Regions from separate parts of the Pseudoalteromonas sp. 1CM17D genome, predicted to be linked through region 4. Evidence: predicted binding sites of a transcription regulator. Region 4 holds the regulator's gene; each other region holds the start of a gene.
The links. The regulator sigma-54, encoded in region 4, starts transcription at its own class of promoters, with help from an activator protein. The targets are predictions, from matches to a motif close to GTTGGCACGNNNNTNGNNT.
Positions count from the first base shown of each region.

Region 1: a site for sigma-54 is predicted at 1,907-1,925, ahead of dps (DNA starvation/stationary phase protection protein Dps). Genes of this name have one in related genera too.
Region 2: a site for sigma-54 is predicted at 2,074-2,092, ahead of fliS (flagellar export chaperone FliS). Genes of this name have one in related genera too.
Region 3: a site for sigma-54 is predicted at 2,721-2,739, ahead of MSC25_RS03210 (NarK family nitrate/nitrite MFS transporter). Genes of this name have one in related genera too.

Region 1 covers NZ_JALNTP010000008.1:151,423-155,756, reverse strand. Annotated here, with positions in the region: gene MSC25_RS14740 (DUF2189 domain-containing protein) at 1-508, shown strand, start outside; gene MSC25_RS14735 (nucleoside-binding protein) at 598-1,377, opposite strand; gene dps (DNA starvation/stationary phase protection protein Dps) at 1,989-2,504, shown strand; gene MSC25_RS14725 (alkaline phosphatase PhoX) at 2,754-4,121, opposite strand; gene MSC25_RS14720 (hypothetical protein) at 4,329-4,334, shown strand, end outside.
Region 2 covers NZ_JALNTP010000002.1:400,870-405,203, reverse strand. Annotated here, with positions in the region: partial or broken gene MSC25_RS05455 (IS3 family transposase) at 1-238, opposite strand, end outside; gene MSC25_RS05450 (sigma-54 dependent transcriptional regulator) at 350-1,786, opposite strand; gene fliS (flagellar export chaperone FliS) at 2,146-2,547, shown strand; gene MSC25_RS05440 (hypothetical protein) at 2,552-2,848, shown strand; gene fliD (flagellar filament capping protein FliD) at 2,940-4,334, opposite strand, start outside.
Region 3 covers NZ_JALNTP010000001.1:721,303-725,636, forward strand. Annotated here, with positions in the region: gene MSC25_RS03205 (bifunctional protein-serine/threonine kinase/phosphatase) at 1-1,142, opposite strand, end outside; gene MSC25_RS03210 (NarK family nitrate/nitrite MFS transporter) at 1,156-2,625, opposite strand; gene moeB (molybdopterin-synthase adenylyltransferase MoeB) at 2,912-3,670, shown strand; gene MSC25_RS03220 (ATP-binding cassette domain-containing protein) at 3,710-4,334, opposite strand, start outside.
Region 4 covers NZ_JALNTP010000008.1:47,690-52,023, reverse strand. Annotated here, with positions in the region: gene lptA (lipopolysaccharide transport periplasmic protein LptA) at 1-228, shown strand, start outside; gene lptB (LPS export ABC transporter ATP-binding protein) at 225-950, shown strand; gene MSC25_RS14215 (RNA polymerase factor sigma-54) at 1,020-2,519, shown strand; gene hpf (ribosome hibernation promoting factor) at 2,547-2,834, shown strand; gene MSC25_RS14205 (PTS sugar transporter subunit IIA) at 2,839-3,291, shown strand; gene rapZ (RNase adapter RapZ) at 3,311-4,156, shown strand; gene MSC25_RS14195 (HPr family phosphocarrier protein) at 4,197-4,334, shown strand, end outside.

The DNA.
Region 1 (4,334 bases), 100 kb from region 4:
CGATGTAGCATGGGAGCTTGAAAAAGGTCATAAACCCACACTTAGCCACTCTATAAAGTCGATGTTTAGAAACCCAGTAGGCGAATGGGGCTTTGCAATAATGCTAATGGTTATCATGATTGCTTGGATGCGTTTAGCTGCGCTTGTGCATGCTTTATATCCTAGCCACGCCAATCCCACCTTGGAAGAGTTATCGGCGTTTTTAACGTTAGGCAGCATAATAGGAGGGGTATTACTGGTGACTGTATTTTCGCTTTCTGCTTTTGCTCCACAAATAATGATGGAGCGCCGAGTAGATATTATGACCGCTGTAATAAGCTCTATGAACGCTGTAAAAACTAACTTTGCCGCTATGGTGGTATGGTCAATTTGTATATTTTTATTGGTAGCTGTTGGTTTTGCTACCGGTGCCACGGGCTTTATTGTAATTATGCCTTTACTTAGTTACGCCAGTTGGCATGCTTATATTGCAGTTATTAAAACCAAAAAACCTCGTGGTTACGAGTAACAACCAACCACTTAAAGTTCCAACCACACTGACTAAAAATAGCGCCAAAAGGCGCTATTTTTTTATCAGACTAGCAAAGCAAGCTTTGCTTAAAATACCCAAATAGCATGTAAAAAGGGCTGGTTTTCTATTTTATTAGTCCCTAACTTGTTGTACCAATAGCGCCACTCTACCCCTACCATCAACTGCTGCGGGTTTAAATTAAAGTTTTGCCCTACATCCCAATGCACAGCGGGTTGAGCAAGCAACCACTCATTAACTTTATTGCCTAGTTCGTCATCACGCCCAGAAATATATTCTACGTGGCCGGTAAAATAAAATGCTTGGCTAGCTAGTGTAAAAGGTGCACCCCATGCAAGGTCTATAAAAATGCTGTTGTCTTGCTTGGCTAGCTGATCTTTTTGCACGCCGCCGTTGGCATCAATATAACCTGCAAAAGTAGTTGTTAAAAAATCAAAGCCTGGGGCATCCCAGCTGAGCTTGATGCCTGGGGTATATTTCATTAACCCCTCTTCACCGGCGTTTATACCAAACACTAAACCTGTGTCTTTTATTGCACCATAACGCACAGAGGTATCAAAGGCTTTTGATAAGCTAAGTGTTGTGTACCACTCGCCATATATACCCGTATCTTGAAAACCATCACTAAGGCTGTCGTTTAAAAAGTCGATAAAAAAGTAGTTATCACCTAAGTCATGCTCTGAGGCATGCTCTATGGTGTAGGTGCGTGTAAATGACGACTCCCCGGTAAAGGGATTTAAGGCATCGCCAAAATTTGTGTGAAGCTGTGTGACGCTCCAATTTTCTGCTAGTGCTGAGTGAGACAAAAGCAGTATAGATGTTGTAAACAGTGTTTTTAAAAAATTCATGATTTATTTACATAACCCCAATTAAAATGCGGCGGGAGTATATCAGTGAGCATTCACCAACTAAAGAGATTAAATAAGCACAAAGGCTGATTTTTAAAATCTAAGCAGTAAAGCCCAGTAGCGCGGCTTTAAAAGAGCAGCGTTAGCCCTGTATAAAACACCTGAATTAATCATTACGCAGGTAATAAATAAGCGCCTTTATATTTTGTATACCCTTGCTTAGCTTATTTACTGGGTTTTATTTAGAGGTTTTAGCGCGTGCAATATTAAGGTGAGCTTTAAAGGCAATTTAATAACGGCGTGAATTGTAAGACTAAGCACATTAGGTAGCTGTATTACACAGACTATGTCTTATTGAGCATAAACAAATTTCAACTCTTTCGATAAACAGCCACAGCTTTTTTATTACTGTGCACAATTTACAAAAATAAGTGCATAAAATTCATATTCTACGCCTCTCCCTTTTTAACCTTACGTACCCAAGTAAAAACAAAACATTAAATATCAATAACTTAAAAAAATAAACTTGGTAGGCATAGGCTTTGCTTCATGTATTGCAAGTTAAATGGTAGCAATGGCTACATACAACAAATTACACAACGGGAGACATTATGAGTAACTCACAACACCCAATTGAATTTACAGCCCCAGGTATGGATAACGAATCAGCAAAAAAAACAATTGAAACACTCGATAACCGACTCGTAGCGCTTTTAGACTTACAACTTACTTTAAAGCATATTCACTGGAATGTAGTAGGCCCAAGCTTTATTGGTGTGCATGAAATGTTAGACCCACAAGTCGATGCTATTCGCGAAATGACCGACACCATCGCAGAGCGTATTGCTACATTAGGCGGTACGCCACAAGGTACACCTAAGTCAATTGTAGATCGCCGCACATGGGAAGAATACTCATTAGGTAAAGCCTTTGTAGTAGAGCATTTAGGTGCATTAGACAAAGTATACAGTGGCGTAAACGCCGACCACCGCAAAGCCATTGGCACGCTGTCTGAATTAGACCCAGTATCAGAGGATATGATCACCAGCCAGCTAGGTGACTTAGAGCAGTTTCAATGGTTTGTACGTGCACACATTGAATCGTCTGCAGGTAAACTAAATCATTAATTTATTACCCACTTTGCCATACAAGGAATGTTAATAAGAGTTAAAGGACTAATAAAGATACAAGGATACGTTACATAAGTAGGTACAGGATGAAGTGCAAACTACAAGGACCCGTTGCTTATTACATAAAGGATGTAGTAAATGCACCAAGGATGATTAAAGCTTGCTAAGGGATTTGGTAAACCTACAAGGATTGTTAAAATACAAACGCCTAGTATAGGCATGCTAAGCGTTTGTATTTTTACCACTTTAAAGCTTAAAACTATCCCAAGGACCAGTAATAGCCAACGTTTTAGTTGGCATGTATACGTTTACAAACAAGGTTTGCCCGTCAGGTGAAAAACACGCCCCAGCAAGCTCTGTTTGCGCATGCAATTTAGCAAAGTTATACACCTCTCCTTTAGGTGTTACCCCGCGTAAATGGTTATTCACCGTGTCTGTGTATTGATCCTCACATACAATTAAATGCCCGTTAGGTGCTACCGTTAAATTATCACCAAAGTTGTATAACGACTCGTTTGTACTTTCTACAAATAGTTGTATTTTACCAGGCTCATTTTGCTCTAACTCAGTGCCTTCGTTTTTTGAAGGTGTGTACTTCATTACCTGACCTAACTGCTTTTTGCCCCCATTAGTACAGCAAAAATAAAGCTCATTTTTACCCCAATGTATTCCCTCTCCTCGTGCAAATAAGGCTGCACCTTTTTTATAACCTTGCTTACGTAGGTCATCATTTGGGCTTTTAGGGTCTGTGAGCGTTATCCATTCAACTAAAAGGTCGCTGTGTAGTGGCATGGCCGGTGAATCCCAATTTCGGCTATCAAACTGAGGCTGGTTTTTAATTACCATAGCTTGCAATGTGCCGCCTTTATTTAACTTATCGCGATGATGAGGAATAAACCGATAAAACAAACTATCGCCTCTATCTTCAGTTAAATAAACAATACCGGTTTGTGGGTCTATTGCGGCGGCTTCATGATTAAAGCGGCCCATATCATATAATGGCTCTGGCTTAATTAAGCCTTTGGCGCTGGCTGGTACTTCAAAAATGTAACCGTGAGATTGAGACAAGCCATCGCTTTTATCCATAACGGTTTCTTCGCAGGTTAGCCAACTGCCCCATGGCGTTACACCACCTGAGCAGTTTCTTATTGTGCCACACAGCGATAAATACTCTTGCTCTCGTTTTTGCTCTTTTAAGTTATAAATAATATGGCTAGTACCCCCAGGCAAAGCTACACCATTTTTAAATGAATCATAGGCTAAGGGGGTTTTGTGATTACTAATTAAATCAGACGCTTTATTAATGTGTTTAGGTTGTAACTCATGGTTACGTATAAGGGCTACGCGTTCGTTATCTAATGCAATACAACCCATGCCATCGGCACGGTCGGGTACGTCTAAACCATCATCCATTTTATCGCCAAGTGCCGATATAACCCGATAACTAAAGCCTTTAGGTAAATCTAATAAGGCCTGAGGGTCGGCTATTAATGGGCCATAAGCAGGTAACTTTGTTGTTACTTCAGGTAAAGCAACGTTACCCATTGCGCTGCGCGATAAGCCAATAAACGCAAGCGAGCCTGCACTTAATAAAAACTCTCTTCTAGAAACCATTATTTTATTCCCGTGTTTTTTTATTAAATCTATAGTAAAGGAAATAACCCGCTAGAAGTGCGGCGCTTTGCTAAATTCATAAAAATGTAATAATGTAACATTCCATCCGTACCAGATATCAGTTAATTCAACTTTAAATAATTGCCCTCACTGTTTAATAGTAGGATAGTAAGTTACTCAAATAACAACGGCTTAATTAGGAGTATCATGATC
Region 2 (4,334 bases), on a different contig from region 4:
GCTTTTCAAGGTTACGAACTTGACGTTCAAGGTCTTTATATGACTTTTCTGGACCATGGTTTTTAAGTGGCTTAGGCTCTTTTCTTGAGGTCATTTTACTTCTCTAACTTGACAACATATCGGGATGAATACCGTATTTCTTAGCGGTCATTTTAACGGTACCGTGTGAGTCTAATGACTCCTGCACCACTTTTCTTTTAAATTCCTCTGTATGTTTACGAAACGCTTTTACTTTCATGAGAACTGACTCCTAAATAGGTGTCTACTTTTATGGAGTCAGATCAGTAAGCAAGAAATTAAAAGAGCCAAACTCGGTAATTTGTAGTGGTTCGGCACTTGCTAAATTTGGCTAATCTCGCGATAGATTGTACTTTTTCATTTTTTCAACAAGCGTTGTACGCCTTACACCTAATATTTCTGCGGCGCGCGCAACAACGTAATCAAAACGCTCTAACGCTTGGGTAATTAAGCTTATTTCAAGCTCTGCTAAATAATCTTTAAGCTCTATACCTTCTTCGGGTAATACGCCAGATCCCGGTTGGCTGAATTCAGGCTCAGGTTCATTATCATAATCGCTAAAGCCTGAGCTAAAAATATCGTTAAAGGCATCTTTTTCAAGTAGCTCTTCAGGGTATTCTGGCTCGTATGCGTCTACCTCGATGTAGCGATATTTATTGGGTAAATCGGGTACATCCACTACTTTTTCAGGGAACATAATCACCATGCGCTCCACTAAATTAGCAAGCTCTCGGATATTACCAGGCCAAGCATGTTCTTTGAGGCTCTCAACCGCGCGCTCTGTAAATTTAGCCGACGTACCACTTTGCTCATTAACACGGCGCATTAGCTCTTTAAGTAATAAAGGTATGTCGTCAGCACGTTCATTAAGTGACGGGTTTTCAATAGGAAACACGTTTAAACGGTAATATAAATCTTCCCTAAAGCTGCCCTTTTCAATCATTTCCTCAAGGTTGCGATGAGTAGCGGCGATAACCCGTACATCTGCTTGAATCGCTTTTGTGCCACCTACACGCTCGTAGCTGCGCTCTTGCAATACACGCAATAACTTTACTTGCATTTGTAGCGGCATATCGCCAATTTCATCTAAAAACAGCGTACCGCCTTGCGCTAATTCAAACCGCCCTTTACGTGCAGAAATAGCGCCGGTAAATGCCCCTTTTTCGTGACCGAATAGTTCGCTTTCTAGCAACTCTCCAGGTATGGCACCACAGTTTACTGGTACAAATGGCCCCGTATTGCGTTTAGATAATAAATGGACGTTACGCGCAACCACCTCTTTACCTGTACCCGACTCACCTAAAATAAGCACGTTTGCATCGGTTTTAGCCACCTGCTCAATTAAAAAGCGTACGTTTTTAACAGCATCGGTTTCGCCAACTAAACCATCAAATGTTTTGTGTGGTTTATGCTGCTTGTGGCTACCAGGCAACATACGTTGGTACTGTTGGCAGTCGTGTAATAACTGTGTGGTTACTTCGTGATTAAACGGCTCACAAATTAAGCCCACTACATTAGCAATACTTAATAAGGGCTTGAGTGTTTCACCAATCAGTAAAAAAGGCAGGGTTGGAAAACGCTTAATTAAGCTTTCATGATCTAAGCTTTGCAATGCACCTAAAATAACAATGCATTCTTGTTGTTGATACTTACTAGATACTTGTTCAAAATCACTTTCGTCAAGCAACTGCACAGCTTCCCCAATAAAGGTAAGTGATGCATGTAATCCTATTGCACGGTTATTATTATTATCTAAAATCAAGATCATAGTTAGCGAGCCATAATTTCACTAATTCATTTTATTAGCTAAATTGTAAGCGAGATCTGAATGGATGCAAGTAATAGCGGCGGTTTTTTGACATAAACGCCAAAAAATAGACGGATTAGTAAAATCAATCATACTTAAGAATTAATCATTAAGTATCAGTTTATATAAACCCAATATAAAAGCTTACTAAAATTTTAAAGGACAAATTACCCATTATACAAAATATATAAGCTATTATTTACTTAAGTTGAAAGCAGCAGTGCCGATAACTATACGATAGTAAAACGTTTGGCATTAATATTGCTTTGTTTTGATATTAGTTTTACATAATTTTAGTAGTTAAATTTTAGGATTTTCCCATGGCACATGTCTCACTGAAAAAATACAGTCAAGTTCGTGCAAGTAACATTGCAGAAATGGCGCCGTATGAACAAATAAACCTTATTTTTAGTAATATTATTGGTCGCTTAGCCGCTACTAAGGGTTTTATTGAACGCAAAGAAATAGAAAAAAAAGGCGAAAACCTCTCAGCATGCATTTTATTATTAGGTGCACTGCAAGATGCGCTTAACTTAGAAGTAGAACAAGATCCTAGTATTTCTGATAATTTATTGGCACTTTATGACTACTGCCAAAGGCGCCTTGTGCAAGCAAATGTAGATAATGACATTGAGATTATTTCTGAGGTAGCTGGCATTATTAAAGAAATAAAAGAAGGCTGGGATAGTATTCCTGTCGATCAGCGTATTCCTGCGGTATAAACTAATGGCTTTAGAGCAAATAGGCAAAGCTGAGTACATCAATCAATTACTCAGCCAAATTGAAGTATTAGTGCAAAGCAACAAAGCTGATGACGCCACGCCAATTATGGATACTTTAAATAGTGAGCTTAAGCGCTGGTGCGAAAGCGATAACCCGCCTAACGCCGAGCAGCTTATGGCAGTTCAAACCACCATAAACAACATTAGTAAACAAGCAAATGCTGTAAAAAATGAATCATCTAAAGCCATAATTAAGCAAAAAAAAACAGGTAAAGCTATCTCTGCCTACAAATCAGTTTAACTAAGTATCGCACAGCGCTATTTAAACTTAATTAAGCATAAAAAAACCGTTTATAAAACGGTTTTTTTATAGGCCTAACGAATTTTACTGGTTATGAATTGTTACTCACCACACCAGGCATATTTTCAAGCTGCGCTTGCACATAACTACTTGTAGAGTTAAGGCTCGCGACTAGTAAATCCATGGCGTTGTACTGAGCGTATAACCTGTCAGATAACGACTCCATTTTACTTGTTAAGCTTTCACGCTGATCATCAATATCTTCAAGTTGATTTGTTTTACTGTCTATACGATTTTGGATAATACCGTCGGTGTCGGTATAAAAGCTCATAAGTTCGTCAAATGATTGGGCAAAACCGCCTTCGTCTTCGTCATCACCTACAAAAAACTGTTGCACTAAATCAACATCAGAGTCTATTTGCTCATCCAGTGTCTCTGTATTAAGTGTCAGTACTCCATAACGGTCTGTTTCAACCCCTAATTGTGAAAGCGATAATGAGTTACCATTCCCTAAATCCACAGAGTCGGTTATTTGTTCTCGTAATTTAGACATTACACCGCGAAGTAACGAGTCACCAGCCATAACACCAGCACCTTCAGAACTTGACGCTCCTAGTGTATTACTTAATGTTAAGAGCTCATTATAACTGGCAATAAACCCATTTAAACCTGTTTTTATATTGTTGTTATTTTCGGTAACAGATAAGTCGCTTATATCATCTTCTGCACCGTGTACCTTTTTGGCTGTAATATCTATACCATCAATTACGTTACTAAATTCATTCGTATTACTTGATACCGTTAATGTGCCATCAATTGTTATTTGTGCATTTTGTGCAGCGTTTACTTCTGTTAGGTTTGTAGTATGGTTTAGCGGGTCTGCGTCAGATACATCGTAAGCTAAACGCGAAAGTCCACCAGTATCGGTATTGTTTCCATCTTCATCTTGAACAGTAATAGTAATTGCATTGTCTTCACCAGTTTCTTTACTAGTAAGTACTAAATGCTGGCCATCATCACTGGTTACTATAGTCGCCACAACCGAGTCATTACTATCGCTGCCCGTAAAGGGGCCGTTATTAATTTGGTCGCGTAAATCTTCTAAGGTATTAGTTGCAGACAGAACAGTGGAAAAACTGTTTTCACCAGAACCAATTGTAATTACACCGGCGCCAATTGCCTCATCGGCAGCAAATGCAGGAGATGACAATTTATGAGCTTGCGCTAATGCATCTACTTTTACATCGTAACTACCTGGCTGAGCGTCTTCATCTGCACTAATCGATATAAAGTCATCATTACCAGAGGTACTACGCTGTTGATAGTTATCACTATCGCCTAATGCTTCCATTGATGTTTGTACTTTTTCAAGGGCAGACTTTAATGCGCCTGCTGCAGATATATCTGTAGTTAGGTTACCTTCGGTAGTATTTAAACGAGCTTCAGCAGGGGCCTGCTCAGCATTAACTAATGCATCCACAATATC
Region 3 (4,334 bases), on a different contig from region 4:
TCTACAATACTGCGCACTTGCGCTATTTCTAAATAAGGGACGTCGTGCTTATAGTCACTGAGGGTTTGTCCGTCCGTGTACTCGCAAATATGATATAAAAATCGGCTTTGCGATTGCGTATTTAAAACCTTCATTACATTAGGATGATTAATACGTTGCCCTACCCACCCTTCGCGTATAAAGCCTTGAAGGTAATGTATATCGTCTTCAAAATTAACCGAGGGTGCCTTTAATACAACGGGGGGTGCATCAGGTGCTAGTTGTACCAAATAAATGTGCGATCGGCTGCTTTCGTTGATTTTACGAATAACCGTATATCCATCAATTATTTGGCCAACCTCTAATGCGGGTGGTATTTTTCGCTGCGTTAACGATTGATAAAGCTCATCTAGATTTTGCTGCGCAATGCTATTTACCTTCACTAATAAACAACTCACATTATCATCACTGCCTTGTGCTATAGCGCGTGAGGTAATGGCACTTGCTGCCTGCTCTAAGTTGTTATGGGCGTTTATTTCGTTGGCAATTTCATTATAAGGCAATACATCATGCACACCATCGCAAGTCAGTATGTAAATATCGCCGGCTTTTAGGTCAACTTCGTAAACATCAATTTCTTGATGTGACTGCGCGCCTAAAGCACGAGTGAGCGTATCGTTTACTTTATGATCCCGCGTTATCGCTTCCATTTGATTATCGCGTAAACGCGTAATGCGAGTATCCCCTAAATGAAATATATACCCCGTAGCTGATTTTAATATAAGCGCCGTAAAGGTGGTCATCCAATCAGCTTGGCGTTGCCCTAAGTGGTTATAGTTAACTGATTGCGAATATAACCACTGATTTAAGCTAGCTAAAACCTTAGAAACCGATTTTTTGACCGCCCAGCTGTCGGGTGTATTTAAATACTCATTTATAAAATGAGTAACACTGAGCTGCGATGCTTGTTTGGCATTTTTAGCCGATGAACACCCATCCGCTAAGCACGCAATAGCGCCTTTTGTTTCTTGTTGTTCGTGCTCAGTATTTAAAGCAGCAAACGCATCTTGATTTTCATCTTTTATGCCCGCGGCACTGTGCCCACCAAAAGAAACATCTAGCGTATTATTACGAACTTGAGCGTGTTGGGTTTCATCAAACATGGTTAACGCTGCCTTAAGTCACTGAAATAAGTTCAACAGAGCCATCTTCGTTTACTTCTGTGATGTGCCCATCTGGCTCTTTCATGAAAAATAACGCCCCTAAACCTAACAATGCACTGGCAGCAATAATCATAAAGAAAGTTTGGTAATCCACTAATGAGAGCGCCGTTAAATACACCACCGCGCCAACGTTACCGTAAGCGCCTGTCATACCTGCAATTTGCCCTGTTAAGCGGCGTTTGATAAGTGGCACAGCAGCAAAAACCGCTCCCTCACCAGCTTGCACAAAGAACGAACACGCCATGGCAGCAGCTACAGCAAGCCAAAGTGGCCAGCTAGCGTCAACTAAGCCCATAACAAAGTAACCTACAGCTAACCCTGAGGTAAGAACAATAAGTGTTTTACGACGACCCATTCTATCTGAGATCCAACCACCACCCGGGCGCGAGGCTAAATTCATAAACGCATAAGCAGAGGCCAGTAAACCTGCGTACACCATATCGAGGCCAAACACTTCCATAAAAAATAATGGCAACATAGATACAACGGCCAGCTCTGAGCCAAAGGTAGTAAAATATAAAATATTAAGTACAGCTACTTGTTTAAATTCGTAGCGGTGTGATTCTGGCACGGGTTGTTTAAAGATATGTCCGTTTATATCAAAGGTTTTATATACCTCGTAAGCGTATAACAGCACTAAAAATGCATAAACGGCTAAAACAAAATTGGCAGAAATTAAATTAGCGCCTGTAGGAGACAACTTCCAAGTAAGTAAAGCCAGTGCGCCATACATAGGTAATTTCATAATAAGCAATAATACAAAGTCACCTTTACTGGTTACTTCCATTGCGCCTACTTTTTTAGGCTTAAAGTATGTACCCCCTTTTGGTGTATCGGTTACGTTTATGTACCAAATAACACCAAAAATAACGCTAAGTACGCCCGTTAAACCAACGGCATAGCGCCAGCCATCGTCGCCGCCAAACATAAGCGCTAATACAGGTAGTAACATGGCAGCGGCAGCCGAGCCAAAATTACCCCAGCCACCATAAATACCTTCTGCTGTACCTAACTCGTTTGCCGGGAACCACTCGCTCACCATACGAATGCCCACTACAAAGCCTGCACCAATAAAGCCTAGTGCAAAACGCGCGATAGCGGCTTGCTCAAATGTGGTGGCCATAGCAAACATAAAACACGGTATGCTACATAAAATAAGTAAAGCGGCATAAACAATACGCGGACCAAACTTATCTGTCAGCATGCCAACAACAACACGCGCCGGAATGGTTAAGGCCACATTTAAAATGAGCAGCGTTTTTACCTGTGCCATAGTTATACCTAGCGAGCCCGCTATTGCCCCTAATAATGGAGCATGGTTAAACCATACAAAAAAAGAGATAAAAAACACCATCCAGCTTAAATGTAGTATTTTCATTTTTCCGCTAAACGATATGAGATTAAACCCAGAACTCGGTTGCATGTTTTTTTCCTTGTAACGATTATTATTTTAAGCAGTGAGTACGACTTTGGTAGTAATAACACTGCGACGATTGTTAAATTAACGTTAACCGCTTTCAGCAATTACTAAGCCAACAATTAATAGGTAGGTTTTTCAGTTACTTATATTTTTGGGAATTAATATTTATTTCGCTTTGCACTATTTAAGCAGCTTTGTTGGGCGTAAACAGTGCAAAGAATTTTTAAGCTTTACTTGCTCTAGGTTTTAACTAATTGGTATTGTTAAAAAAAATTATGAGAACTCATTAATGCAAAAACCCCCTTTAACGTATCAGCAGCAATTACGCTATTCTCGCCATATTATGCTTCCTCAGCTAGATATAGATGGACAAGAAAAAATATGGCAAAGTCATGCTCTTATTGTGGGGTTAGGTGGATTAGGTTGCCCAGTTGCGCAGTACTTAGCGGCATCGGGCGTAGGTACTTTAACGCTTGTAGATAACGATGTGGTTGATGCAACTAACTTGCAAAGGCAGGTGCTCTATAAACAAAGTGATGTTGGGTGCTTAAAAACCCACAGTGCAAAAGAACAGTTAACTCAGTTAAATGATGAAATAGAGATCCACACTATTGATGAATTTTTAAATGAAAATTCGCGCCTTGAACAATTACTTAGCAAAGTAGATGTAGTTATTGACTGCACTGATAACTTAGCAACACGTAATTTGCTCAACAGCGCCTGCTATAACACCCGTACGCCCTTGGTTTCGGGCTCTGCCATAAGGTTAGAGGGACAAGTAGCTTGCTTTACAATGGCGCCTAATAGCCATTGCTACGGGTGTGTGTCACAGCTCTTTGGCGAACAAACTCAAAGCTGTTCAGAGTCAGGGGTGCTCTCTCCTATTGTAGGGCTTATTGGCAGTATTCAAGCGACTGAAGTACTTAAAATTATTGCAGGACTGCCTAGTAAACTCACCGAGCAGCTATTACTTGTAGATGGTTTGAGTATGGAGTTTAACCGTTTTAACATTGTTAAAAATAAGCACTGCCCTGTTTGCAGTGCTTAATTTAGTACATTTTGTAAATACATGACTGCTTTTAAAAGCCTAATTTAGCGTTTCTAGGTTATTTATTGTCAAATAAATCTGCTCGCCTAGGCTTACAGCGCTTTGCTGCCATTGCCTTTTAGACACCGCGCAATACAGTAATTGCGTATCTACATTAACAGTTAGCAACCATTGCTCATCAAGCTGCTGGGCATTTTCAAGTATACCTATTAGCACGTTTGCACTGCTCTCGTTAATTGGTTTTACTTTGTTGTAGGTTATTTGGCTGCTTTCTATAATTAACTTATGGTTTTGTTTTACCAGCGAAGGCACTGCATATAAATGCTGTTGGCTATTACTAAGAGTAAGCTGGTAAAGACCAAAAGCATCATTAAATTCAGGCTTACTATAACTAAGTATACTGAGCGGCGTTTGGCTCTTATTTGTATAAATACTTTGCACCACTTCTTGTGTTGCACCGCACTGGAGCACGCTGCCTTTCGCTATATGAAGTAATGTATCGCTGCAATAAAGTAGCTCTTTTAAAGAGTGGCTAACAATAATAAATTTAATACCATGGGATTTATTAAGTTGCTGAATAGCCCCCAACATAGTAAAACGCGTTGACCAATCTAAGGCGCTAAATGGCTCATCAAGTAAAACAACAGATTGCCCACTTAGTAGT
Region 4 (4,334 bases):
GCAAACGAAGTACGTTACGACGTAGCAAAGCGCTTTTTAACGCTTGTTGGCGATGCTGAAGTCGCACAAGCCGGTCAAAAAATTAATGCTAAAAGTATTACCTACGATATGCAGCAGCAGCTTATTAGCGCAGAAAAAGACGAAAACTCCACGGATCGTGTCCACACAATTTTAGTGCCTGTTGAAGCAAAACTTAAAGAAAAAACAGGTAACGAAGGTCAACCATGAGCACCTTAAAAGCAGAACTATTAGCAAAAAGCTATAAAGGCCGCCAAGTTGTAAAAAATGTAGGCCTTGAGGTAGAAGCCGGCAGCATTGTTGGCTTATTGGGCCCTAATGGCGCAGGTAAAACCACCACCTTTTACATGATTGTAGGATTAGTACCTAGCGACAAAGGTAAAATTTCTATTGATGATAACGACATTACGTTATTACCTATGCACAGCCGCGCCCGCTTAGGCATTGGCTATTTGCCGCAAGAGTCATCAATATTTAGAAAGCTGACAGTTTATCAAAACTTAATGGCTATTTTAGAAACGCGTAAAGAGCTCAATAAAGCCGCGCGAGAAGAAACGCTTAACAACTTACTTGATGAATTTAGTATTCAGCATATTCGCGATAGCCAAGGTATGGCGCTTTCTGGTGGTGAACGCCGCCGTGTAGAAATTGCCAGAGCACTGGCAGCAAACCCTAAATTTATTTTATTGGATGAGCCTTTTGCTGGTGTTGATCCGATTTCAGTGTTAGATATAAAGAAAATAATAGAACATCTTAAAAACCGTGGCATTGGCGTATTAATTACCGATCACAATGTAAGAGAAACCCTTGATGTTTGTGAAAAAGCCTACATTGTTTCTCATGGGGAGCTAATTGCATCTGGCACCCCAGAACACGTATTAAATGACAAAACTGTACGCGATGTTTATTTAGGCGAGCAATTTAGGCTGTAACATTTAAGCCACACCTACAAGCATCTGCTAATATTAATTATAACAACATAAAAGGATTGTTAGAGATACATGAGGCAATCATTACAGCTGCGCATGGGCCAGCAACTTACAATGACTCCACAATTGCAACAAGCGATTCGCTTGCTGCAGCTCAGTACATTGGATCTCCAGCAAGAAATACAAGAAGCACTTGATAGCAACCCGCTATTAGAAGTAGAAGAGCAAGATTACACGGAAGAGTCGGCTGGAAAAAATGAACAAAAAGCAGATACGGATGATGTAACCGTAAGCGCATCGGCTGACGATACAACCAGCGAGTACGAGCAAGACAGTGGCGAAGCTTTAAATAAAGACACCGTTAGCGATGATATGGCAATGGATGTAACTTGGGATGAGTACATGAGCGCAGCCCCTGCGGCATCCTCAGGCCCAATGCCAGAAGATGAGTCTATTTATCAAGGTGCCTCTACTGAAACGCTACATGAGTATTTAATGTGGCAGCTTCAGCTTACTCCTTTTAGCCCCACTGATGAAGCCATTGCTATTGCCATTGTAGAAGCTGTAGATGACTCGGGTATTTTAACGCTAAGTTGCGAAGAAATTTTAGAAAGCTTTAACCAAGAAAACGATGACGAAGTTGAAGTTGAACTTGATGAAATAGAAGCCGTTTTAAAGCGTATTCAGTTATTTGACCCTGTAGGTATAGCCGCGCGCAGTTTACAAGAGTGCTTGTGTATTCAGCTAAACCAGTTTGATAAAGACACCCCTTTTATAGAACAAACTAAAATGATCTTAACCGATCACATTGATCTATTAGCGGCACGCGACTATCGTACATTAATGAAAAAGACTAAGCTTAAAGAAGACGAGCTTAAAGAGGTCATGACCCTAATACATACCCTCAACCCAAAACCTGCAGATACCATAGTAAGGGAAGAGTCGGAGTATGTAATACCAGATGTGTCGGTTAAAAAAATAAAAGGCCGCTGGGTGGTAGAGCTAAACCCAGATAGCATGCCAAAAATACGCGTAAATAGTCAGTACGCGGCTATGTCACGTACCGTAAAATCAAGTGGTGATAGCCAATTTATTCGCTCTCACTTACAAGAAGCTAAATGGTTTATAAAAAGCCTTGAAAGCAGAAACGACACGCTGCTCAAAGTAACAAACTGTATTGTAAAACAGCAACAAGCATTTTTTGAACATGGCCCAGAAGCCATGAAGCCAATGGTTTTAAACGATGTTGCTGAAATGGTAGAAATGCATGAATCGACAATTTCGCGTGTTACTACGCAAAAATATATGCATACGCCACGTGGTATTTTTGAGCTTAAGTATTTTTTCTCAAGCCACGTAAGCACTGAAAACGGCGGAGAGTGTTCATCAACCGCAATACGTGCCCTAATTAAAAAGCTAATTGCCGCGGAAAACTCAGCTAAACCATTGAGTGATAGTAAAATTGCGGATATATTGGCAGAGCAAGGAATTAAAGTAGCTAGACGCACAATAGCAAAATACCGTGAATCGCTAGCTATTCCACCGTCAAATCAGAGAAAGAGTTTGATATAAGACGTAAAAAACAAAGAGGAAATGCTTATGCAACTAAACCTAACTGGTCGTCACGTAGAAGTAACTGATTCACTTAGAGACTATGTAAATAATAAATTTGCAAAGCTAGAAAGGCACTCAGATCATATTAGCAATGTGCATGTCATTCTCGATGTAGAAAAACTCAACCAAAAAGCAGAAGCGACTATTCATGTAAGTGGCGCAGATTTATTTGCCTCAACAGAGCACCAAGATATGTATGCCGCTATAGACTCGTTGATTGACAAGCTCGATCGTCAAGTCATAAAACATAAAGAGAAGCTTGCTAGACACTAATATTATGAAATTAAGTACATTAGTATGCCAGGACTGCAGCAAAGCTGCGGTCCTTTTTAGTAGTAAAAAAAGAATTTTAGAGTTTATCAGTGAGCTTGCTCATGAAAAGCTCCCCTACTTACCACAACAAGATATTCTTAATGCGCTGGCAAGTAGAGAAAAGCTAGGCAGTACTGGCATTGGCCGGGGTATCGCCATTCCTCATGGCAGAATGGGTGGCGTAGAAGAGCCGCTGGCTTTAGTACTTGTTAGCGACACGCCTGTTAACTTTGATGCTATTGATAACTGCCCTGTTGATATTTTTGTTGCACTCATCGTACCAGATGGCGATAACCAACAGCACCTAAAGACTCTGGCAACCATAGCTGATAAACTGAGCAACAAAGAATTTTGTAAACAGCTGCGTAGTGCTAAAACCGATGCAGAGCTGTATCAAGTAATTGTTGATCAATCGTAGTAAATACTAAGGGCTATAAATGGAGTTAATTATCATAAGCGGCCGTTCTGGTTCAGGTAAGTCGGTTGCTTTACGCGTGGTTGAAGATTTAGGCTATTATTGCGTAGATAATATTCCGGTCAACTTACTGCCCTCTTTAGTGCGAAGTGTTTCAGATAACTATGACAAAATAGCCGTTAGTATAGATGTTCGTAATATCCCCAAAGAACAAGATGAATTTAACGATATTCTCGAGTACCTTCCTGACTTTGCTAAACCCACACTGTTTTATTTAGATAGTGATGATCAAACACTGATCAAACGTTTTTCAGAAACACGCAGATTACACCCTTTATCCATCGATTCACTGCCGCTTGATTTAGCAATAAAAAAAGAAAAAGAACTGCTTGATGTACTCGTAACACGCGCTGACTTTATGCTAGATACCACCGATTTAAGTGTGCACCAATTAGCAGAGTCAATTCGCGAAAAAATACTGGGTAAAAAAGATAAGCAACTTATTGTAACATTTGAATCGTTTGGCTTTAAACACGGCATACCTAAAGAAGCTGATTATGTTTTTGATGCTCGCTTTTTGCCAAACCCCCACTGGGAGCCTGAACTCAAACCGCTTACGGGCCTTGATCAACCAGTAAAAGATTTTTTGGCAAATCACAGCATAGTGCAAAAATTCACTTGGCAAATTCAAACCTTTGTACAAACTTGGCTGCCACACTTAGAGCGCAATAACCGTAGTTACCTCACTATTGCAATTGGCTGTACTGGTGGTCAACATCGCTCGGTTTATTTAGCGCAAGCCATTGGTGAGAGCTTTGCTATGACGCATCCGAATGTCAAAATTCGTCATCGTGAGCAAGAAAAGTAACCTTAAAATAATAACCTGTTCAGTTTAGGTATAGTAATTTATGCGCTGTGAAGACACATTTTTAATAAAAAATAAATTAGGCTTACACGCCAGAGCGGCAACGGTCCTTGCGCAATTAGCTGTGCAGTTTGATGCTAAAATCACCTTACACCAAGATGATAAAGAAGCCGCAGGCGAC